Regions from separate parts of the Burkholderia aenigmatica genome, predicted to be linked through region 1. Evidence: predicted binding sites of a transcription regulator. Region 1 holds the regulator's gene; the other holds the start of a gene.
What was found. The regulator LexA, encoded in region 1, represses DNA repair genes until DNA is damaged. The targets are predictions, from matches to a motif close to ACTGTATNNNNATACAGT.
Positions count from the first base shown of each region.

Region 2: a site for LexA is predicted at 3,314-3,331, ahead of imuA (translesion DNA synthesis-associated protein ImuA). Genes of this name have one in related genera too.

Region 1 is NZ_CP184468.1:1,768,603-1,787,213, forward strand. It holds gene ACN8ZM_RS08335 (hypothetical protein) at 107-349, shown strand; gene ACN8ZM_RS08340 (aspartyl-tRNA synthetase) at 528-1,070, shown strand; gene ACN8ZM_RS08345 (VOC family protein) at 1,232-1,705, shown strand; gene ACN8ZM_RS08350 (hypothetical protein) at 1,907-2,134, shown strand; gene ACN8ZM_RS08355 (phospholipase D family protein) at 2,271-2,894, opposite strand; gene ACN8ZM_RS08360 (winged helix-turn-helix transcriptional regulator) at 3,236-3,724, opposite strand; gene ACN8ZM_RS08365 (PaaI family thioesterase) at 3,894-4,331, shown strand; gene ACN8ZM_RS08370 (NADP(H)-dependent aldo-keto reductase) at 4,479-5,531, shown strand; gene ACN8ZM_RS08375 (MFS transporter) at 5,609-6,895, opposite strand; gene ACN8ZM_RS08380 (M20 family metallopeptidase) at 6,931-8,352, opposite strand; gene ACN8ZM_RS08385 (LysR family transcriptional regulator) at 8,519-9,472, shown strand; gene mnmH (tRNA 2-selenouridine(34) synthase MnmH) at 9,537-10,664, shown strand; gene ACN8ZM_RS08395 (permease) at 10,661-11,719, shown strand; gene ACN8ZM_RS08400 (hypothetical protein) at 11,821-12,243, shown strand; gene ACN8ZM_RS08405 (ABC transporter permease) at 12,281-13,114, opposite strand; gene nodI (nodulation factor ABC transporter ATP-binding protein NodI) at 13,121-14,035, opposite strand; gene ACN8ZM_RS08415 (universal stress protein) at 14,373-14,870, shown strand; gene ACN8ZM_RS08420 (DUF2939 domain-containing protein) at 14,968-15,687, opposite strand; gene ACN8ZM_RS08425 (hypothetical protein) at 15,717-16,052, opposite strand; gene lexA (transcriptional repressor LexA) at 16,079-16,726, opposite strand; gene ACN8ZM_RS08435 (sulfate ABC transporter substrate-binding protein) at 16,991-18,028, shown strand; gene cysT (sulfate ABC transporter permease subunit CysT) at 18,150-18,611, shown strand, end outside.
Region 2 is NZ_CP184472.1:69,800-75,645, reverse strand. It holds partial or broken gene ACN8ZM_RS40100 (PHP domain-containing protein) at 38-1,174, opposite strand; gene ACN8ZM_RS40095 (Y-family DNA polymerase) at 1,181-2,659, opposite strand; gene imuA (translesion DNA synthesis-associated protein ImuA) at 2,580-3,296, opposite strand; gene ACN8ZM_RS40085 (SOS response-associated peptidase family protein) at 3,491-4,243, shown strand; gene ACN8ZM_RS40080 (GIY-YIG nuclease family protein) at 4,458-5,093, shown strand; gene ACN8ZM_RS40075 (H-NS histone family protein) at 5,816-5,846, shown strand, end outside.

The DNA.
Region 1 (18,611 bases):
GATGACCGTCATGCCGGGTTGACGGTTGCGCCGAACGGTTTGACGGGCCACGCGATCTTCAGCGAGCCCGTTACCGGAAGCGAATATCGCATACGCGTACGAGACCATGTCCAGATCGCTCATCGCCCCGTTGGCATCCGCACTTTGTCTGGCGCTGTCGGCTTGCCAGACCGCGTCCGAGCCGCCTTTGCTGCCGTCGCCCGACACCGCGTCGACAGCGGCAGCCGTTCCGGCATCGTCGCCGGCCGCGCCGATTCGCGGCATCGGCCTGGCGCCTCATCTGGCAGGGCAGAGTCACTGGGCCACCGGTCAATGCACGAGCAACGGTACCGTCAAGGTGTGCAACTAAACATGACCGATGCCGACGGAGCGCTGCCCGTTCCGCGCGGACGCAAGCGTGTTGGCGTGCGTCGATACGAACCGTCCTCGATCGCGTCCACGGTGTGGCGACAAGCCGCCCGTCGCGGCGTGTCGATAGGGTGTCCGACCTCGATGACCCGGTTGCCGTCGATGTGAGCGATCGGGCGATGAACGACGAACGCGAAACCGCCGATTCCGGCTGGCATGTCGATCCCGTCGCGGGAACGATTGCCGGCCAGTTGCCGGTGACGCTGGCGGTCGACAGCCGGAGCCTGCAAAAAAGGGCGATCGCGTGCGCGGTGCTGGCCGCGGCGGGCCTGTGCGGTTATGCGGCGGCGCCGGCGCTCTGGCCGGTGGCGGCGCTGGCCGTGTTGCTGGCGCTGGCGGGTGTTGCCTTCTTCGTGTCGTCGCGGCGCAGGATGGCGCTGCAGGTCGACGAGACGGGCTTCAGGCTGATCGGGGCCGTACGCGAACAACCCGTCACGCGATGGCGCGACGTCACCGAATTCCGGATCATCAGCGTCGCCGGTAATCGTTACATCGGCTACCAGTTCTCGGCGCATTCGTCGCGCGCCAGGGTGCCGGGCGGCGTGATGCTGCCGATCTCCCGGTTTGCCGATCTTCCGCTCGATGCAGTGGCCGGATTGCTGGAGGCGTGCCGCCGGCAGTTCGGTATGCCGGACAACGAGGTCGACCGAACGGGCCGATGACGCCCGATACGGGGAGCCCGTGCGCTCCGATACCCGAGAAAACAAAAAATGTCGGGCGCCGTGTCGATTTCCACCGGGTTCGTCCGTCGTAGCATCGGAGGCGTGCGCATCGCGCGTCCGTCCCGATTCCGATACGACAACCGCCCGAAGGAGCGACACTCATGTCCACGTCCGTCAAACCGATCCCGGAAGGGATGCGCACGCTGACGCCGCACCTGATCTGCGCCGGCGCAGCAGCAGCCATCGACTTCTACAAGCGCGCGTTCAATGCGAGCGAACAGTTTCGCCTGACGATGCCCGACGGCCGGCTCGCGCACGCGTGCCTCGTGATCGGCGATTCGACACTGATGCTGGTGGATGAAATGCCCGATCACGGCGCGCTCGGGCCGAAGGCCCTGAAAGGCACGCCGGTCTGCCTGCACCTGTACGTGCCGGACACCGACGCGGCGATCGCGAAGGCGGTCGCGGCTGGCGCGACGGTCACGATTCCGGCTGCCGACATGTTCTGGGGCGATCGCTACGGACAGGTCGAGGATCCGTTCGGGCATCGCTGGTCGCTCGCGACGCACCAGCGCGACCTGACGCCCGAGCAGATCGCCGAGGCGATGGCCAGCGCGCCGCCGTGCGGAAGCTGACGCAGCCACGCAACCGCAGTTGAACGGCCGGGCGGCGGCATGCGCCCGCGCTCGGCCAGGATCGATGCAGATGCGTTGGGAAGCGGGCGCCATGAGCCCGCGTTTTGCCCCGATGCGCAATGCGATGCGCGGCGCCTCAAGGTGCCCGGCGCCGTGCCGTAAACAGGGCGAGACCAATCGTTCATCGCTTCCCATCGCACCATGGTTCGAATTCTGTACGCAGGCTATCTCGCGTTTGCGCTGTATCTCCTTTATCCGATGGTTCAGAACACGCTGGCATTCGGCATCGTATGTGCGGGCAGCGCGCTGCCGGGCGGCGCCAGCGGCTTGTCGACGACTTCGGCAAGCGGTGTGAGCGGACAGGCGAATCGCTGTGCGCCGACGACGCAAGCCGGCGTCGCGGCGGGGCGGACACCCGACATCCACTGAGCGCGACGGTGTCGCACCGGACGTGCGATACGCGAGGCGGCGCGCTGGCCATGCGGCTGAATTGCACATCGCGCCATGCTCGCCGATCATCTGCAACACGGTCGAGCGAACGCGGCAGGGCGCCGCGCGGCGTGCGTCAGTAGCTGGAGCGGTACGGCGTGCCCTGGTCGAAGCGGCTTTGCCAGTGCGTGAGATAGCGCGACGCAAGTTGCGGGTTGTTCCACACCACGACGACGTTCTCGGAATTGCGGCTGGCCGCCGACGCGCTGTAGTTGAACGAGCCGGTTTCGACGTGCTCGGCGTCGATCACGAGGTACTTGTCGTGATGGATCGCATAGGCATCGATCGTGCGCGTCGGGATCCCTGCGTTGACGAGCAGGTTCAACGCCTGCTTGCTGCTCTTCGCGCGGTTGCCCTTGTCGTCGACGACCACCGCGACATTCACGCCGCGTCGCTTGGCGGCGAGCAACGCGCGCGTGACGGGTGGCGACGTGAACGAATAGGCGGCGACGCGGATCGAGCTGCGCGCAGCGCCGATCGCTTTCAGCACGAGCGCTTCGGCACCGCCGTCGGGCGAAAACGCCGATTCGACGACCTGTGTCGCGGGGGCTTCGTGAGTGGGGGCCGGCAGCCATCGCGACACGAAGTCGATCGCCTGCTGGAGCAGCGATTCACTTTGCGTCTTGCCGAAGGCGGCGAACGGTGTGGCGAGCAGGGAAGCGGCGAGGCAGGCAGCGGCGAGGCGATTGCGCGACAACATCTTGGACAGCGAACAATTTCGAGACAGCGGGCCGTGAGTGTAACGCAGACGTGGCGGCCCGGTCACGTGCGGATGAGACGAGATGACTCGTCGCGATGGCCTGCGATGTCAGAAGCGGTGACGCAAAGTTGCGTTGTGCGGGATCCGTGTGCGCGCTCGCGTTGAGCAGCGGATCGGCGCGATCGCGGCGCGCGAATGCACGTGCGGTGGTGGCGGGACAGCGTCGTGCAAGCCATGCGTGCGTGCAGCCGGGTGGGCTCGATGCGGCCCACGACGGCATGGCGAACGCAACGAACGATCCGTGTGCGTCACGCGTTCACGCATGTCTGTACGACGCAGCGTCAATCCTCGGTAGCGGGCGCTCCGGCTGCCTCGGCCGCGATCCACCCGGGGCCGCGCTCCAGTTGCACATCGCGTGCGTCGAGCGGCTCGCCGCACGCCGAGCATACGGTGATCGCATGCATCAGATGGCCGCAAGTGCGGTGGCGCAACTGCACCGGCGGCCCCCGGCCGTCGTCTTTCCAGCGGTCGCCCCACGCTGTCATCGCGAGCAGGGTCGGGTAGAGGTCGAGGCCCTTGTCCGTCAGCCGGTATTCGAAACGCGGCGGTCGCTCCTGATACGCGCGCTTGACCAGCACGCCTTCGTCGACGAGTCGCGCGAGCCGCTCGGCCAGCACGTGGCGCGTGAGGCCAAGTTGGGTCTGGAACGCGTCGAAACGGCGGCAGCCGAGGAACGCGTTGCGGAGGATCAGCATGGTCCAGCGGTCGCCGAGCACAGCGAGCGTACGTGCGATCGAACAGTTCAGCGTGCCGATGTCATCCCATTTCATCGTCGAGTCTCTTGCGGCGGTTCAGCGAAATAGCGGGTTCGATTATAGAACCCGTCTTCGGTTGCAACGGGCCCGGCCGCGTTGACAACGGCCACCATCGTTGTCAATAATGGGTTCCAATTTGGAACTTACTCGCGCGGCGACGCGCTTTCAACCCGGAGACAACCCGATGAACCCGCTTTCCCTGTCTGGTCTCGATCTGTTGCGCGCCGCGGTATCGGGCGATGCGCCGCTCGCGTCGATTTCCGAAACGATCCCGATGCGCCCGCTCGATGTCGAGCTCGGTTATGTGAAGTTTTCGGCGCGGGCGGATGGCCGGCACCTGAATCCGCTCGGCGGCGTGCACGGCGGGTTCGCCGCGACGGTGCTCGATTCGGTCACGGGGTGCGCGGTGCATTCGATGCTCGATGCGGGCGTCGGCTACGGTACGGTCGACCTGCACGTGAAGATGCTGCGGCCCGTGCCGCGTGACGTCGACCTGGTGGCGGAAGGGCGCGTGATTCACCTGTCGCGTTCGCTGGGCGTTGCCGAGGGCACGCTGAAGACGGCGGACGACAAGATCGTCGCGCATGCGTCGGCAACCTGCTTCATCCAGCGGCCGCAGTGACGGCGGGCGGCAACGCCATCGTCCGGAACGACGCGTGAATCTCCACGCCGGCGCCGCAGGCCGCCTGTAAGCGTTCGCGGCGCCTGTCTGAAGCGGCCGCTTCAATGTGATAGCGTTCCTGCTTTCCACCGACGCGACAGGACCAGCATGGAATACCGCACACTTGGCGATTCGGGCATCGAGGTCAGCCTGATCGGCCTCGGCACGATGACGTGGGGCGAGCAGAATTCGGAGCGCGATGCGCACGAGCAGATCGACTACGCGATCGGGCAGGGCGTGACGCTGATCGATGCCGCGGAGATGTATCCGGTGCCGCCGAAGCCCGACACGCAGGGGCGCACCGAGCAGTACATCGGCACCTGGCTCGCGCAGCATCGCGCGCAGCGCGAGCGCATCGTGCTCGCGACGAAAATCGCCGGTCCGGCGCGGCAGCCGCACAATCCGCGCCATATTCGCGGCGAAGGCAACCAGTTCGACCGCAAGAACCTGACCGAAGCGCTCGACGGCAGCCTCAAGCGCCTGCAGACCGACTACGTCGATCTCTATCAGCTGCACTGGCCCGATCGCAGCACGACGACGTTCGGCCGTCCCGCCTATCCGTGGGTCGACGACACCTATACCGTGCCGATCGAGGAAACCCTCGGCGTGCTCGCGGAATTCGTGAAGGCCGGCAAGGTGCGCGCGATCGGCGTGTCGAACGAAACGCCGTGGGGCGTCGGGCAGTTCCTGCGCGCGGCCGAGAAGCTCGGGCTGCCGCGCATCGCGAGCATCCAGAATCCGTACAGCCTGCTGAACCGCACGTTCGAGAACGGGCTGTCGGAATTCACGCATCGTGACGGCGTCGGCCTGCTCGCGTATTCGCCGCTCGCGTTCGGCTGGCTGTCCGGCAAGTACGAGAATGGTGCGCGTCCGGCCGGCGCGCGCATCACGCTGTTCGAGCGCTTCCAGCGTTACAGCAAGCCGCAGGCCGTCGAGGCGACGTCGCGTTACGTCGCGCTCGCGCGGCGTCACGGGCTGTCGCCCGCACAGCTCGCGCTGGCGTTCGTCAACAGCCGGCCGTTCACGCGCAGCAACCTGATCGGTGCGACGTCGCTCGAGCAGTTGAAGGAGAACATCGGCAGCATCGACGTGAAGCTGTCCGACGAGATCCTCGCCGAGATCGACGCGCTGCACGAACTGCAGCCGAACCCGGCGCCGTAAATGGCGCACGGCCCGCGCGGCAGCGATGCCGCGGCGGGCCGCACCAGCGGCGCATCGCTGCGCCGTCGTTTCTTCCGTTACCGCATCTTGAGTCGCGTGCGCGCGACGAACAACGCGATCAGGCTCAGCAGCGCGCAGCCCATCAGATAAAGCGCAGGCGACAGCCGGTTGCCGGTCGCGCTGATCAGCCAGGTGATGACGAACGGCGCGAAGCCACCGAACAGCGTGACACCCGTGTTGTAGCTGACCGCGAGCCCTGTTGCGCGCGTCTGCGACGGGAACAGCTCGGCCATCAGTGCCGGCAGCGCGCCGCAGTACATCGCCTTCAGCGCACCGATCCAGACCAGGGCGGCGAGCATCGTCGCGAACGACGCGTGGCGCGTGAGCCACGCGAACGTCGGCCATACGGTGACGAGCATCAGCACGGCCGCGGTCGCCATCATGCGGATCCGCCCGGTGCGATCGGACAGATGGCCGACGACCGGCGTGACGAGCGTGAGCACGAAGCCGGTCGCGAGCGTGGCCGCGAAGCCCGTCGACGCAGGCAGCCCGAGCTGCTTGATCGCGTAAGTCGGCATGTACAGGATCATGTAGTTGATCGCGGTCGAGATCACGAGCGCGCCGATCGACAGCAGCACCCGCACCTTTTGCTCCGCGAACAGCTCGCGCACCGGCGCTTCCGAGCGTGCCTGCGTCTTGAACTCGACGCCTTCGTCGACGTAACGGCGGATGTACAGCCCGACCGGGCCGATCGCGAGCCCGAACAGGAACGGCACGCGCCAGCCCCAGCTTTCGAGTTGCGCAGACGTCAGCGTGGAGGTCAGCAGCGCGCCGAAGCCCGATGCGAGCAGCGTCGCGAGGCCCTGGCTCGCGAACTGCCAGCTCGACATGAAACCGCGGCGCTGCGGCGCGTGCTCGACGAGGAACGCGGTCGAGCTCGCGAATTCGCCGCCCGCGGAAAAGCCCTGCATCAGCCGCGACAGCATGATCCCGAGCGGCGCGAGGATGCCGATCGATGCGTAGGTTGGCATCAGCGCGATCAGCAGCGTACCGGCCATCATCATCGCGATCGACAGCAGCAGCGACGCCTTGCGGCCCGCACGGTCCGCGTATGCGCCGAGCACGAAGCCGCCGATCGGCCGGATCAGGTAGGACAGCCCGAACGTGCCGAGCGTGAGCATCAGCGACGTCGCTTCGCTCGTGGCGGGGAAGAACAGCTTGGCGATCGTCACCGCGAAGAAGCCGTAGACGATCAGGTCGAACCATTCGAGTGCGTTGCCGATCGACGCCGCGAAGATGATGCGCCGGATCTTCGCGGCGCTGGGGCGGGCGGCTTCCTGCGAGGTCAGGGTGGTCGTGTTCATCGTGTATGCAGGTCCCGTGAAAGGGGCGAAGCGCGTTACAGGGCGGCGCCGGCCGCGGCGGGCGCCGCGCGGCGAACGGTCGGTGCATCGTCGCCGAGATCCCAGAAGAGGCCGGCCATCATCTGCAGCCCCTCGCTGACGACGCTCGCGAGCAGGTGCTCGTCGGGGGCGTGCTGCGAGCACGCCGGGTACGAGTGCGGCACCCACAGCGTCGGCAGCCCGAGCGTGTCGGCGAACACTTCGTTCGGCAGCGTGCCGCCAAGATTCGGCAGGATCGCGGGCTTCTTGCCGGTGGTGCGCGCCAGCGACGCGACGGCCCAGCGGACCCACGGATCGTCCGGCGGCACGCGCGTCGCCGGTGCGCCGCGTTCGACGTCGATCTCGATGTCGGCGAAGCCGTGTGCATCGAGGTGCGTGCGCAGATGGGCGTGCAGCGCTTCCCAGTCGGTGCCGACGACGAAGCGCAACTGGCAGTGCGCATACGCGGCGGGCGGGATCGCATTGACGGGGTGCTCGGGATTGCCGGCCTTGAACGCGAGGATCTCGAACGTGTTCCAGCCGAACACGCGCTCGGCCGCGGTGAGGCCGGGCTCGCCCCAGTCGGCGTCGAGCGCCGGATCGCCGGGGCCGCCGCCGACGGAGAGATCGGCGAGCGCATCGCGCACGGCGGCCGGGATCGGCGGCGGACGCAGCCCCGCGACGCGAATCGCGCCGCGCGCGTCGACGAGGCTCGCGAGCGCGTGCGCGAGCACGATCGCCGGATTGCGCAGCAGTCCGCCCCAGTTGCCGGAATGATGCGCGCCGTCGCGGGCCCGCAGGCTCAGCTTGAAATTGACCGAGCCGCGCGAGCCGAGGAATACCGTGGGGCGCGCGGCGGCGATGCGCGGGCCGTCGGACGCGATCAGCACGTCGGCCGCGAGCGCGTCGCGTTCCTGGCGGCACAGTGCGTCGAGGCCCGGCGAACCCGTTTCCTCGCCCATCTCGATCAGCAGCTTCGCGTTGAAGCCGAGCCGGCCGCCGCGCGCGTCGAGCACGCTCGCCAGCGCGGCCAGGTTGATGGTGTGCTGGCCCTTGTTGTCGGCGCTGCCGCGGCCGTACCAGCGGTCGCCGTCGGCCGTCAGCGTCCACGGCGACAGCGGCGCGCGCCACTGCGCGTCGTAGCCGCGCACGACGTCGCCGTGGCCGTAGATCAGCACGGTCGGCAGCGCGTCGTCTTCGTGGCGCGAGGCGAGCAGGAACGGGCCGCCGCCGTCGACCGGATTGTCGACGATCCGCGACGTGAAGCCGAGGCGCGCGGCCTCCGGGGCGATCTCGTCGGTCAGGTAGGCGCGCAGCGCGGCTTCATTGCCGCTTTCCTGGCTCTCGGTGCGCAGGCCGACGCGGCGGCTCAGGGTCGTGAAGAACGCACCGGATTCGAACTGGTTCAGCGCGTGCTGGATGGCGGCGGTACGGCTCAAGTCGTGTCTCCTCTGTCGGGTTCCCTGCACGCGGCGGATCGGGCATGCAGCGTGAAGTGCGATCGATTCTAGAAAGCCGATTTATTTGTCACAATGATCGAATTTCGAACCTTTCTTTGCCTAAAAGGCAAAGCAGTGCGGCCGGCGGCCGGGCGGAGACAGAACGATGGCGGCTTTCCTGCATGGCCTGGCGTTGCGGTATTTCGTCGAAGTGGCGCGCACCGGCTCGATCAGCGACGCGTCCGCGCGGCTGCACGTGGCCGTATCGGCGATCAGCCGCCAGATCGCGAAACTCGAGAGCGAGCTCGGCGCGCCGCTGTTCGAGCGCCGGCCGCGCGGGATGGCGCTGTCGGAGGCCGGCGAGCGGCTGCTGGCGTTCGCACAGCGCAGCCTGCTGGAGGCCGAGCACGTGATGAAGGACATCGGCGGGCTCGATGCGCTGCACGGCAGCCTGCTGAAGATCGCGTGCTCGGAAGGGTTCGCGATCGATTTCCTGCCCGGCACGCTCGCCAGCTTCAAGGCGCGCCATCCGGGCGTCGATTTCTCCGTGTGGGTGGTGTCGCCGGCCGACGCGACGCGGCGCGTGCGCGACGGCGACGTGGACATCGCGCTGAGCTTCAGCCTCGCGCCGGAGAAGGGCGTGCGCGTCGAGCATACCGAGCGCGCGCCGATCTTCGCGCTGGTGCGGCACGACCATCCGCTCGCGACGCGCGACGCGGTGTCGCTCGCCGACGTCGCGCGTCACCCGCACGTGCTGCCCGAGGCCGGCACGACGGTGCGACAGCTGATCGACATCGCGTGCGCGCTCGACGGGCTGCTGCTCGAGCCCGAACTGACGAGCAACAACACGGCGGCGATGTACGGCTACGCGCGGCGCACGGGCGCGGTGATGTTCACGGGGCTGCTGTCGGTGCGCGACCGCTGCGCCGCGGACGGCTTCGTCGTCGTGCCCGTGACGAACCCGCAACTGCGCGAGCGCAGCATCCAGGTGCAGACGATGGCGGGGCGCGATCTGCCCGCGTCGGTACGGGCGTTCCGCGACCATCTGATCGACGCGATGCAGGCCGCATCGGCGCCGCCGACTGCCGCGCGCGGCCCGAGACGCCGGCCCGTGAGATAATCGTCAATCCGCCTTCCTTGTCCATGCGGCTCATCGAGCCGCATCGCCCCTGTTTGACGCCAAATTGAAGAACCTGATTGTCACCCTCGATCGCGCCGGCGAGTTCGACGAGATCATCGACGTGCGCACGCCGCTCGAGTTCGCCGAGGATCATATTCCCGGCGCGCTGAACGCGCCTGTCCTCAGTAACGAGGAGCGCGTGCTCGTCGGCACGATGTACCGGCAGGTGTCGCCGTACGAGGCGACGCGCGTCGGCGCGGCGATCGTCGCACGCAACATCGCGCGCCATCTCGATACGACGTTCGCCGACCGTCCGCGCAACTGGCGGCCGCTGATCTACTGCTGGCGCGGCGGCAAGCGGTCGGGCTCGATGACGACCTGGTTCAACCTGATCGGCTGGAAGGCGCGCCAGCTCGACGGCGGCTACAAGGCGTACCGCCAGTCGGTGTGCGCGACGCTCGACTCGCTGCCGACGCGGTTTCGCTACATCGCGCTCGTCGGCCATACGGGCTGCGGCAAGACGCGCCTGCTGAACGCACTGCGCGACGTGGGCGCGCAGACGCTCGATCTCGAAGGGCTCGCGTGCCATCGCGGCTCGCTGCTCGGCGCGCTGCCGGGCAAGCCGCAGCCGGCGCAGAAGGGGTTCGATTCGGGGCTCGTCGAAACGCTTGGACGTTTCGACCCCGAATGGCCGGTATTCGTCGAGTCGGAAAGCCGCAGGATCGGGCTCGTGCAGTTGCCGATCGCGTTGATCGACGCGTTTCACGCCGGGCCGTGGGTGCATGTCGACGCGGCGCACGACGAGCGCATTGCGTTCCTTCTCGACGATTACGCGCACCTGTTTGACGAACCCGATGCATTCAAGGCGCAGCTCCATCGGCTGATCGGCCTGCATAGCCGCGAACAGGTGACGCACTGGAAGGCGCTGATCGATGCAGGCGCGCGCGCCGACCTGTTCACCGAGCTGATCGACAAGCACTACGATCCCGCCTACGCACGGACCTACCGCGCGACGTACAACAAGCCGAACCGGGCGCTGACGTTCACGTTCCGGCCCAACGCCGCCGACGTGCACGATCAGGCGCGTGCGCTGCTGGCCGAACTCGCGCAAGCCGGGTTGCCCGCCTCGGCCGCGCTTGCCGCAGGCGCGACCTCCGCAACCGACCCAGACCAATCGACGACCACACGATGACGACCACCCGCACCCAACCCAGTCCCGCCCTCGGCTGGATGACCTTCCTGCTGATCGCGGTCGCGGGCCTGTTCTACGTGAAATGGTTTCCGTACTACAACAAGGCGTTCGTTGCCGCCGAGCATCATTCGATCGGCCAGTCGATCCTGATGGGCACGTCGGCGGCCGCTCCCGAGCCGTCGCTGAAGGCTGCGCTCGACTACGCGTGGGCGTACGGCAAGGCGATCTGGCAGGCGATGGTGCTCGGCCTGCTGCTCGGCTCGGCCGTGCAGGCGCTGCTGCCCGCGCACTGGGTCGCGCGCGTGCTCGGTCGCACCGGCTTCGGCAGCGTCGCCGCGGGCGGCCTGCTGTCGCTGCCCGGCATGATGTGCACGTGCTGCGCGGCGCCGGTCGTCGCGGGGCTGCGTGCGCGCCATGCATCGCCGGGCGGCGCGGTCGCGTTCTGGCTCGGCAACACGGTGCTGAACCCGGCGGCGCTGGTCTTCATGGGCTTCGTGCTCGGCTGGCAGTGGAGCGCGCTGCGCCTCGTGCTCGGCGTCGCGATGGTGTTCGGGATCGGCTATCTGCTGAACCGGATCGCACGTCCTGAAGACGCCCGCATCGACGATGCGCAGCTCGCCGCGCTGGCGGCCGAGCAGGCCGCGGCCGGCAATCCGTTCGTCCGCTGGGTGAAGCTGCTCGCGCGCATGGCCGTGCGGCTCGTGCCCGAATACATCGTGCTCGTGCTGCTGCTCGGCGCCGCGCGCGCATGGCTGTTCCCGCATATCGGCCCGGACATCGGCAATCATCTCGGCTGGATCGTCGCATTCGCGGTGGCAGGCATGCTGTTCGTGATCCCGACGGCCGGCGAGGTGCCGATCATCCAGGCGATGCTGTCGCTCGGCATGGGCGTCGGCCCGGCCGCCGCGCTGCTGATGACGCTGCCGCCGATCAGCGTGCCGTCGATCGCGATGCTCGCGCGTTCGTTCAAGCCTTACATGCTGGCCATCGTCGCGATCCTCGTCGTCGTATTCGGGATCGCGAGCGGCCTGCTCGCGATCGCGCTCGGGTTCTGACGCGTACAAGCGGCGCGCCTGTCGGGCGCAATCGTCATATTCATCCGGCGCCGCCGTTGCACGTGTGCAGCGCCATTTACAAGAAGCAAACAGGAAAACGCATGACCCAACCGAAGATCCATCCTCGACTCGAAAAGGCGCTGACGCGCGGCGATCTCGCGATCCGCCAGGCCAATTCCGCGCGGGCGACTGCCGTGCTGAACGCACTCGGCACGATGATCATCGAGGCCTCCGCAACGATCGGCGTCGACGCCAGCATCGACATTCCGCAAGGCGACCGCATTTACGATCCGGTCAACGGCCTGTGGCCGCAGAAGATGCTGGTGTCGTTCGACGGCCCGGTGGACGAAGCCGACAAGGAAGAGCTGCGCTCGGTCTATCTGGTTGCCGACGATCCGGGCACGCAGTTCCGCGTCGAATGGCATCGCGCGGACGGCAAGCTCGGCCGCCAGGAAGGTGGCCCGCTCGCGACCGTCGCGTTCCTGACCGACGTCGAGATTCCGTGGAGCGACGACGACGAGTGACGTCGTCGCATGAGGCCGGTGCCCGGTGCGCCGGCTGTCAGCGCATCATCCGCCGCCGGAACAGCCACGCGGACAGCAGGAAGCCGCCGACCGCGTAGCCGGCGAGCACCGCGACATGCAGCGCGACGTCGGTCGCCGGCCGGCCGAGCATCGCGGGCCGGATCAGCTCGACCGCGTTCGCGAGCGGCAGCGCCTGCGCAGCGTGCTGGGCGATCGGCGGCAACTGCGTGGTCGGGAAGAACACGCCCGACAGCAGCAGCATCGGCGTCAGCACGAGCGTCTGATAAAACATGAAGAAATCGTAGGACGGCGCGAGCGCCGTGACGATCATCGCGATGCTTGCAAACGCGAGGCCCGCGAGCGCGATCACGGGCAGCGCCGCGAGCATCGACGGAAACTGCGCATAACCGAGCGCCCCCGCGACGAGCATGATCGCGGCCCCCGACAGCATCGCCTTGCTGGCCCCCCAGACGATCTCGCCGAGCACGATGTCGCCGAGCGCGAGCGGCGTATGCATGATCGCTTCCCACGTGCGCTGCACGTGCATCCGCGAGAAGCCCGAATACATCGACTCGAAGCTCGCGGACATCATCACGCTCGACCCGACCGTGCCGGCCGCGAGGAACGCGATATACGACACGCCGTCGACATGGCCGAGCATCAGCCCGAGCCCGAACCCCAACCCGAACAGATAGATCATCGGATCGGCAAGATTGCCGAACATCGACGCGAGCGCGAGCTTGCGCCAGACGAGATAGTTGCGCCGCCAGACGGCGATCCAGTTGGTCGCGTTGGCGGGCATCGCGATCGCGAAGCGTGACACGCGCGGCGGTGCCGACGGTGCGGCGGTGGAATAGTTGCGGACGTCCATGATCGATCAGTCCTGCATTTCGCGGCCCGTGAGCCGCAGGAACACATCTTCAAGATTGGCCGGGCGATGCAGATAGCGCAACCCCGGGCGACCCTTGAGCCGCGCACTGAGCGGTTCCGGGTCGCTCACGTAGCAGAACAGCGTCTCGCCGCTGATCTCGGTGTGCTTCGCGAACGCCGACAGCTCGTCGCGCAGCGTGGCCGGATCGGGCCCGTAGATCTCGATCACGTCGCAGCCGATTTCCGATTCGATCAGCGCGTGGGGCGCGCCTTCGGCGATCTTGCGACCTTCCTCAATCACGCACAGCCGGTCGCACAGGCGTTCGGCTTCTTCCATGAAGTGCGTGGTGATCAGGATCGTCTTGCCGCGTGCGAGCAGCGAGCGCAGGCGTTCCCACATGAGGTGACGTGCCTGCGGGTCGAGGCCCGTCGTCGGCTCGTCGAGCACCAGCACGTCGGGATCGTTGACGAGCGCGCGCGCGAGCGTCAGGCGGCGCTTCATGCCGCCCGACAGCTCGCCGACCTTCGCATCGGCCTTGCTCTCGAGCTTCGCGAATTCGAGCAGCGGCTTCACGAGCGCGCGCGCAGCCTGCGCGGACATGCCGAAATAGCGGCTGAACACGAGCAGGTTCTCGCGCACGGTGAAGTCGGGGTCGAGATTGTCGAACTGCGGAACGACCCCGACGCGCTGGCGCGCATGCCGCGCGCGTGATGGAACCGGTTCGCCGCAGAGCGAAATGGTGCCCGCGTCGGGATGCGTGAGGCCGAGCAGCATTTTCAGCGTGGTGGTCTTGCCTGCGCCGTTCGGCCCGAGCAGGCCGTAGCATTCGCCGGCCTGTACCGTGAAGGACAGGCCGTTGACGACGAGCTTGTCGCCATAACGCTTTTCGACGTTCCGGAAATCGATCGGTGCAACGGACATGGGCATGTTGTCGTTGTAAGCGGGCGCGGAAGCGTTCCGCTGCCCGATGCGTGGCCGGTTGGCGAACCGATCGGACGATTGCGTGTCACACGGGCATGACCGAAGTGCACGATGCCGGCGCCTGATGGCCCGCTGGAGTACGAACGGGCCATTCTAGTGCATCGGCTGCGTCTCTTCAGGGCATGCCTGCACGGTGCGATGCATGCGCGCACCGATCGTGCACCGCATCATCGCGCACGCGCCGAGCGGGGCGAATCAGCGTTTTCCATCCCTTGCGTCCTGAATTGCGGCGCACCATGATGAATGCGTAGGCTCGTTGTTGCGATAGGGAGGTTTCATGGCTAGCTACAACAAGATTCTGCTGTGTTACGACGGCACGCTCGAAGGACGCAAGGCATTGCGCTGCGGCGCCAATCTCGCGATGGACCTGAAGGCCGAGACGCATTTGCTGTCGGTCGTCGACATGCGCTCGAGCATTGCACAGAGCGCGGGTTTGCTGACCGACGTCGCGTGCGGCCGGTTCGAGGAAACCGCGCGTGAAATCCTGCAGGAAGGGGTGAACTGGCTGCGCGAGCGCGGCGTGCAGGCCGAAGGCCATTTCGCGTTCGGCTATCCGATCGACGAAATCGCGAATCTCGCGACGGAACTGCAGGCCGACCTGGTTGTGGTCGGCCATCGGTGCCGCAGCGGGCTGTCGAGATGGTGGATGGGCTCGGGTAACACGCAACTGCTCGATCGCGTGAACTGCAGCATTCTGGTTGCATGTTCGTCCGCGCAGGAGCAGAAGGCCGAAATCGCGCGCGAGCGTGAAGCGGCCACGGCGAACGGCAAATGATCCCATGATTCGATGACTGCCTGACCGGCGAACCGCGCCGGTCAGGCGTCGTGCCACGTCAGTGGCGCGGGCGCCGGCCGTGGCCAGTCAGGACCGGTCAAGCGTGCAGGTCGATCGCCGACAACTTCCACGAGAACAGGCCGAAGCGGTGGAATATCGCCGCGTAGCGCGTGCCGTCGGCACTGCGCTGGTAGGTCACGACGAATTCGTCGATATTCCGGTAGCCGGCGCTGGTTTGCTGCGGGTGCGGCGAATGCGTTGCATCGGCCGGGCTGGCCGGTGCGGCAGCGGCGGGTGGTTGCGATGACGCAGCCGTAGCGGCTGCGTTGCTACCCGGAGTCGCAGCGCTCGCCGGTGCCGGATTGGCCGTTGGTGCGGCCGGCGCGTTGCCCGGTGCATTGCTGCCTGACGGCAGATTCGACCATTCCGGTGGACGCTCACCCGGATTGCCACGCGGCGGCAATCCGCTCATCAGCGCGGCCACACCCTCCGGGGTCGCGTACGCATCGACCAGCGGGCCGATCAGCGCAGACCCGATCAGCGCGCCGATCACCGCGAACGGATTGTTCTTCTTCACCGCGTCGATCCGGCGCATCAACTCTTCCGTGACCTGCTGCTTGAGGCTGATGCGCAGCGACGGAAAATCGACATATTCGCTGATGGCCTGCGCGTCGCGCGCATCGATCGCCGATTTCAGGCGACCGAGCGCGACGTACGGCGACGCGTAGGCATAGCCGATCGCCGCAATGATGGCGACGGCCAGCACGACGATCAGCAGGGGCTTGAGCCGCCAGGCGCGGCTCGACGATCCGGTCACGTTGCCTCCGGTGCGGGGATGTTCCGCAATCAGAGACCGCCTGGCGTGGCCGATCGTTCCTCTGCGATGCAGCGATCGATCATCCGGCACACGGCATCGATCGTGCCGACCATGATCAGGCGCGAGCGGCCGTGATAGACGCGCACCGGTGCGCGGCGTGCGGGTTCCGCGTGATTCAGGCCGGCGTTCAGCGATACCCGCGCGAAAGCGGGGAGCGCCGACGGCAGCAGGGACGCCTGCCGTTCGACTGCGACTTCTTCTTGCACAGGCGCCGCCGCGGACAGCGGTGCGCAGGGCGTGCGGCCGCGCAGGTGACGCAGGCGACCGAATTGACGGAAAGGCAGCAGACGGGAAAGGCGTTCCATGATGTTCTCCTCAGCGAGACGGAATGTCAGAGTTCGCCCGAGCGGATCAGCCCGACGGCGATGCCTTCCAGCGCGAATTCCGCGCTGCCGGCCTTGACGAAGATGTTTTCGTAATCCGGGTTCTCCGCGATCAGCTCGAGACCGCCCGGCCGGCGCATCAGACGCTTGACCGTGACGTCGTCGCCGAGACGCGCGACGATGATCTGGCCGTCCTTCGCTTCCGTGCGCTTCTGCACGGCGAGGAGGTCGCCGTCGAGGATGCCGGCGTCGCGCATCGACAGGCCGCGCACTTTCAGCAGGTAGTCGGGCTTGCTGGAGAACAGCGCGGGATCACACGCGTAATGCTGCGAGATGTGCTCCTGCGCGAGGATCGGGCTACCGGCCGCGACGCGGCCGACGAGCGGCAGCGACAGCTGCATCAGGCCGGCGTGCGGCAGCGTGAACTGGTGCGGGGCGTCGTCGATGCCGAGCAGGCGGATGCCGCGCGACGCACCGGCGGCCAGCTCGATCACGCCTTTGCGGGCCAGCGCGCGCAGATGCTCCTCGGCCGCATTCGGCGAGCTGAAGCCCAGCTCGGCCGCGATCTCGGCACGGGTGGGCGGGAATCCGGAGCGCTCGATCGCGCGGCGGATCAAGTCGAACACTTGCTGCTGACGGGCGGTGAGTTTGGTCATGGCTGAACTGTATGGATAGACAGTGAGCTGTATTTTTATACAGTAGTTCGCGAATTTCAAGTGTTACGTGAGGTTCGACGCGATCACGCCGGTTCCGGCGCGATTTCGCGACGTCCGGACGCCGGTTCATCTGCCGCAACCGTCCATCCCGTCTGCGTTAGCACTTTTGAGTATTAAAAAATGAGGAACGATTATTTTTAATCATGTAACCCGTTCGTTAGACTGGCCCGACATCGCAATACCGACAACACTGGAGAACCAAGGATGGGCAAGCGCAATACGGGGCTGGTGGGCGGAGTGGGCCGCCTGATCGCAACACTCGCGCTGGGCGCGGCGGCGGCGCTGGGCGTCGCGACGCACGCGCAGGCCGATACGACGTTCCTGAACGTGTCGTACGACCCGACGCGCGAGCTGTATCAGGACTTCAACCAGGCGTTCGGCAAGGAGTGGAAGGCCAGGACGGGTGAAACGGTCAACTTCAAGCAGTCGCACGGCGGTTCGGGCGCGCAGGCGCGCTCGGTGCTCGACGGCCTGCAGGCCGACGTCGTCACGCTGGCACTCGCGTACGACATCGACGCGCTCGCGAACAAGGGGCTCGTCAACAAGGACTGGCAGAAACGCCTGCCCGACAACGCGTCGCCGTATACGTCGACGATCGTGTTCCTGGTGCGCAAGGGCAATCCGAAGGGGATCAAGGACTGGGACGACCTGACCAAGCCGGGTATCTCGATCGTCACGCCGAATCCGAAGACGTCCGGCGGCGCGCGCTGGAACTACCTGGCTGCCTGGGCGTACGCGCTGCACAAGCCTGGCGGCAACGAGCAGACGGCGAAGGAATTCGTCACGAAGCTCTACAAGAACGCGGGCGTGCTCGATTCGGGCGCGCGCGGCGCGACCACGAGCTTCGTGCAGCGCGGGATCGGCGACGTGCTGATTGCATGGGAGAACGAGGCGTTCCTGTCGGTCAAGGAGTTCGGTACCGACAAGTTCGAGATCGTCGTGCCGTCGGTGAGCATCCTGGCCGAACCGCCGGTCGCGGTGGTCGACAAGGTGGTCGACAAGAAGGGCACGCGCAAGCTGGCCGAGGCGTACCTGAACTTCCTGTACAGCCCGCAGGGCCAGGAGATCGCGGCGCGCAACTACTACCGGCCGCGTTCGAAGAACGTGCCGGCGGAGCTGACGAAGCAGTTCCCGAAGCTGAAGCTGTACACGGTCGACGATACCTTCGGCGGCTGGACGAATGCGCAGAAGACGCATTTCGCGGACGGCGGCGTGTTCGATTCGATCTACAAGCCGCAGTAACGCCATAACGACAGCGGCGCGCCACGACAGCGCGCCGCATCCCCGACGGCTGCCGGCGCAATGCATCGCGCCGGCGTTTGCGTCGGACCCGTGAGCAGCAACGACCCAGCAAGAGCATCCGATGACGACGTACACCTTTCGCAAGCCGAGCGCGCTGCCCGGTTTCGGCGTGACGCTAGGCATCACGGTGGCCTATTTGAGCCTCGTGGTGCTGATCCCGCTCGCCGCCACGTTCCTGAAAACCGCGACGCTGTCGTGGGACCAGTTCGTCACCGCCGTCACGTCGCCGCGCGTGCTCGCGTCGTACCGGCTGACGTTCTTGTCCGCCCTCGGCGGCGCGCTGATCAACGCCGTGTTCGGTTTCCTCGTCGCGTGGGTGCTCGTGCGCTACACGTTCCCGTTCAAGCGCCTCGTCGATGCGATCGTCGACCTGCCGTTCGCGTTGCCGACGTCGGTCGCCGGCATTTCGCTCGCGGCCGTCTACGCGACCAACGGCTGGGTCGGCCAGTATCTCGCGCCGCTCGGCATCAAGATCGCGTTCACGCCGGCCGGCGTGCTGGTCGCGCTGACCTTCATCGGGCTG
Region 2 (5,846 bases), on a different replicon from region 1:
CAATGTGGAATGACGGAATTTTCTGGGGTTCCGGCGTAGAACCCCGGGACGGGTCTACCTCGGTCACACCCAGGCAATAGCACACCGCCGAGTTCGCGGCCGAGCCGCGCCCCTGGCACAAAATTCCCTGTCCGCGGGCGAATTGCACAATGTCGTAGACGGTCAGGAAGTACGGCTCATAGTGCAGCTCCGCAATCAACCGCAGCTCGTGCTCGATCTGCGCCTGAACGTCGACCGGGATGCCGCCGGGGAAGCGCCGTCGCGCGCCGATGTAGGTCTGATCGCGCAGGTACGTCGCCGGGTCGGTGCCGGCCGGTACCAGTTCATCCGGATACTCGTACTTCAGATCGTCGAGCGAGAACGTGCAGCGCCGCGCGACGCGTACGGTTTCCTCGAGCGCGCCGGCGGGATAGAGGTTAGCGAGCCGCAGACGCGATCGCAGGTGACGCTCCGCGTTCGGCGCGAGCTCGTACCCGCACTCCGATACCGGCCGGCCGACCCGGATCCCCGTCAGCACGTCCTGCAGCGGTTTGCGCGATCGCACGTGCATGAGCGGCCAGCTGGTGGCCACTACCGGCACGCCGTGGCGCGCGGCGACGCGTTCGACCACGCCGCGGTGGATGTCATCCATCGCGCGTGCGTGCAGCGTCAGCGCAACCCATGCGCGATCGCCGAACACGCGCGCGAACCATTCGACCTGCGCGTCGAGGCGCTGCTCGTTGGCTGGGAAGTCGGGCGACAGTATCGCGATGCAGTAGGGCAGGCCGCGCAGGTGCGTGTACGGCGCTTCCGGGTGTTCGAGATCGAGTGGTGCCAGCCGGTACGTGCCTTTCTTGCCCCGCATGCGACCGAGCGAAATGAATTCGCAGAGGTTGCCGTAACCGTCGCGATTCATCGCCAGCGCGGTGAAGGCGAGCGCGGGCGAGCCGTCGGCGGCCGTCAGCCGGAAGTGCGAGCCGACGATCAGCGGCATGTTCGCCGCCTTCGCTTCGACGTGCGCGCGCACGACGCCGGCGAGCGAGCACTCGTCGGTGATCGCGATCGCGCTGTAGCCGAGCTGCGCCGCGCGCGCGACGTATTCCTCCGCGCGCGACGCGCCGTGCAGAAACGAAAAATCGGAGGCGACCTGCAGTTCCGCGTACGCGGGCAGGGCGCCGAAACTGCCGGCGTCCATGACGGATCAGCCGAATAGGCCGTGCAGGAAGAAGCGCGCTTCGCTCTCGTCGCTGGCCGTCGGCCGCTCCTTGTATATCCAGTAGCAGACGCCGTGGTCGTCCTCGGCGACGAAGTAGTCGCGCGTCACGGTCAGCCCGTCCTGCCAGCCGCCTTCGATGCGCTCGCCGGGCGACACCATGCGCAGCGGCGTGCCGTAGAACGGCCGATGCTGGCGCGTAAGCAGCGGCACAGGCTTCGCAAGCAGCCACGCCGGGCGCGGCAGATCCGCCGGTAGCGGCGACGGCTTCGGCGCGTCGCGCATCGGCACCCATCGGGCGGCCGGCTCCGGACGGTAGTCGGCCATGGGAGCCGGGACGAGCACGTTCTCGGCGCCGAGTCGCGCAGTCAGCAGTTCGAGCAGCCGCGCGTGATCCTGCGGCGTGCCGCCGGGCTCCGGGAACAGCGAGTCGCTCGGCGCGGCCGCTTCCTGCACGCTACGGGCGACCAGGCGCATCGCAATCACGGGCCCGGCGAGCTCGACGTGGCCGAGCCGTTCCTTGACGAGCCGCGTGAGGTGCTCCTCGAAGCGGGTAGGGGCGCCCAACGCGATCTCGATCTCGGTCGGCGCGATCGCGTCCCGCCCGCGCTCGTGCTCGAGCAGCAGCGCGAACGCGGCGACGTCCAGCTGCTTCGCGGTAAGCCAGCCGGTCAGCTGCAGGATCAGCCGGCGCGCGACGAACAGCAGCGCCTCGGCATGTTCGACGCGATCCATCAGTTCAACGCGCGTGTCGAACGACGGCGGCATTTCGAGCCAGTCGTAGGCGGCCGGCGCGGTGCCGGCGACTTGGTCGAGCCAGTCGAGCAGCTGCGTGCCGCACCGCTTCTTCAGGCCGGCGCGCGGCAGGCGCTGCAGATCGGCGAGCGTTGCGCAGCCGAGCTCGTCGAACCACGTTGCATAGCGTCGGGCATCGGGAGCGACGGCGAGAGACACGCGCGCGAGCGCGCGGCGCAACGACCGGGCGGACAGGGCGAGGCCGCCGCGCAGGCCGCGGGCCACCACCCATGCGGCCGGGCCCGTCGACGCGACGGATACAACCGCGGTAACGCCGAACGATACAACGACGTCGCGCACGCGCTGGCGCAATGCGCGGATGCCGTGGAACAGGCGCAGGCTGGCCGTCACGTCGAGCAACACCACGGCTTCGTCGGCGTCGACGACGCTCGGCGTGAACTGCAGGAGCGCATAGGCGACGCCGAGCACGAGCTCGCGCTCGCGCGTGATGTCGCGCTCACGGATCTGCGCGTCCGGCGCGAGCGACAGCACGCCACCGCGGCGCATGCCGGCGACCACGCCGAGCGCACGCGCGGCGCGATCGAGCGCCACGACCCGGCCGCCCTCGAGCACGACGAGCCCGCGCGCATCGTCAAGCGACGGCGCCGGCGATCGCGGCCGGAACACTTCGAGGTTGAGGTGCGGCAGATGCACGCCGATCCAGACTTGCATGGCGGTTCAACAAAATCGGCGAGGGGGACAAGGGGACGAACAGCGGCGTATCGCGTGCCGGCCCGCGGCGCTTCAGGAATGTGACGTCGATGCCGTCGCGCTTCGGCGCCAGCGCGAGCCGCAACGGCGCCGGTGACGCGTCGCGCGCAGCGGCCGCCGGCCGGAACAGGAAGAACAGCGCCGAGCCGCTCTGCGCGGCCAGATTGAGCCGCCGCAACGCGTCCGTGCGCACATGCGACTGCCAGAGCAGGACGGCGGCACACGTGCCGGCGCGCAGCGCTTGCTCGGCCGCCCATAGCGCGTCAGCCGTGCGCGGCGCCGGCAACGACACGAACCCGGATGCTTCGACGCCCCAATATGCGAGCGCCAGTGGCTGCAGCGCGTGCGGCGGCTGGATCAGCACGACCGGCCGACGGGCCGAGCGCGCGAGCACAGGCGCCAACAGCCGAAGCTCGCCGATACCAGGCTGCTGTGCGAGCAGTTCGACCAGCGCGCCGGCCGGCCAGCCGCCGCCGGGCAGTTCGGCCGACAACGCCGGATGACCGGTATCGACGCCGCGCGTGCCCGATCGAGGCAACTGCGATGCCTTCCAGAGACTCGGATGTATCGCTTCCGGATGCGCGAGGGCTGGGTTCATGGGGTCGCTCACAAAATACTGTATAAACATACAGTGATAGTGTAGCGCGAATTTTGGGATGCGAGGAAGCGCGTCGACGATCGCAGCCACGTTATCGGCGTCACCTGGCCGGCAAGGACGGTTGAATCCCGCCGCAGGTGGCATTGCTGAGCACGCGGCGTATCATCAACAGGGAACGCAGAAAAGGGGCTCGAATGTGCACGAATTACGTTGCGACGCAGCGCAGCCGGTACGCGGCTCACTTCGCGATCGATCCACCGGCTGCTGATTGGCCGCCAGAGATCTTTCGCGACTACGCGGCCCCCTTCGTCCGGCGCTCGGCTGACGGCGGCCGCGAGTCGCTGATGGGGACATTCGGCATACGGCCGCGATCGAAGATCAAGGGCCACGATTTCGACACGATGAACGCGCGTAGTGAGACGGTCGGCGAGAAGGTGAATTTCAAGGATTCGTGGTTGAACTGCCGCTTGGCGCTGTTGCCAGCCGACGTCGTGTTCGAGCCGCGCTATCCGGCGCTACCGGATCTCGACGTGCCCAATCGGCCGGACGTCATCAATGCTGTCCTGAAACAAAAGTCGGAGCGCTGGGGCATTCGCGTGGCGAACGACGAACCGTTTGCGGTCGCCGGCATATGGCGCGGCTGGCCGGAGCCGGACGGGGGCGAAACATTCGGCCTGTCCATGTTGACGGTCAATGCTGACGATCACCCGGTGCTGCGCCAGTTTCACCGGCACCTGAATGACGATGGCACGTTCAAAGAAAAGCGTGGCGTTGTGATCCTGCGTCCGGATCAATATGACGACTGGCTGAACTGCGAGGACCCGGAAGTCGCGCGAACGTTTCTGTCGCTGCTACCGCCCGACGAATATGCGGTTGCAGTTGCACCGCGGGCGTCGAAACGCAAAACGTCGATCGAGGGGACACCGAGCAATGGCTCGCTCTTTTGACGGTGCTTCATACAGGATCTTGACGCCGCCGATGACCAAGCGTGCAGGCAACTGGACGTATGGTTGAGCGGGCTCGTCATGCCTTTGATTCAGATAGCGTTCCCACCAGATCCAGCTTTCTTACCGGCTCGCGATTTCCCTCTGGATATCTGACCGGGGAGAAGACCGCGCAGAAAGCCGCTTGATCTAAGGAAGACTTCAGAGGACAGAGACATTGAAATTGCCAGATGCAGTATTCGACATCGTCTCGATGTCGTTCGATAGCATGACACCTCAACAGATCCGCGACCAGGTCAAATCGAAATACCCTCAGTTCTATGGTATTGAATCGGCCCAGCGCGCTGTCGCCGCCGGACATTCGAAGGATCTAGATCATTCCCTGCTTCAATCCGTTTACACTACCGTCAAAAACGATGATCGTTACGCAATCGATCGCTCGACAAAGCCGTACAGAGTCTCGGTTCAATCAAGTGATGCGATCGACGAAGCCCTAGATTTGGATGCAGGAGAGGATCCCGAGAAGACGACCGGAATTGTCTATGTCTTGGGAACAGGGGTATATACAAAAAGCGGGAAGCGCATCGTCAAAATCGGCTACACGACTCAGGATCTTCCCACCCGTATTCGGCAACTCTATACGACCGCAGCCATGTTCAAGTTCGAAGAGATCGCATCATACGAAGTCGAGTGCTACGATCTCCTCGAGCACGCGCTTCATAAGCTCCTGGCTCCGTTCCGGCTTAACAATGCGCGCGAATTTTTCGCCGAAGACGCGATCCCGTTCGTAGTCGAGGTTGTCGAGCTCCATCGCAGAATTCAAGCCGCGCCTGGCGCATGGGGTGCTACCTAGGGAAACGAAGATGACAAAAATTAAGCCTAGCAGAGAGCAGCGCATTTCACGCATCACCCTTGACTTAGAGACGCTTCGCGGCAAGATTGCGCGAGGTAACCCCGTCACTCACAAGAAGTCAATCGAGCGGTGGGGAACCCAATGCATCTCGTTGGAGCAGGCGATTCTCAGAATTCGTAACCCAAAAGCTGCAAAGAAAGCCCGCGACAATCAACTCATTGCTCAAATCCAGCAAGAACACGGAAGGCCGATTCGAGTTGAGTTTGTTGGGACGAGACCGAAAGCTCGGTCGGTTTGGAATTCCGCACAAGCAGGCGGGCCAGGCACTGGCAAGCGTCGCTAGCCAGCGTACACATTATGAAACAGTACAGCATCGAAGTTTCGGCCAAGAGAGATACCGTTTGGGTCACAGCGCACGACGGTTCATGCGTGGGCCGATTCAGCAAGCGTTTCGGGATCGACGTGCATCGAACCACAGAAGAAATGATGGCCGGCGCCTCTCAGTGCCTGTTTTGCACACACGAACCCGCGGGCGAAGCAGAGTGGACCGAGTTTCGCGATGCGATTCGTCACTACCACGGGATCGACGTTCCACCCAGTACGATTACGTTCTGATGGCAGCGATTATGACGCCCGCCAATAGCGTTTCACTAGAACACGGCGCATGCGCGCCCCGTACGTCGGCCGGTCGCCGGCGGTTAAAAACAACAGGAAATTGAGTGATGGCAACCACAAAGCGTACCTATTCCGAAG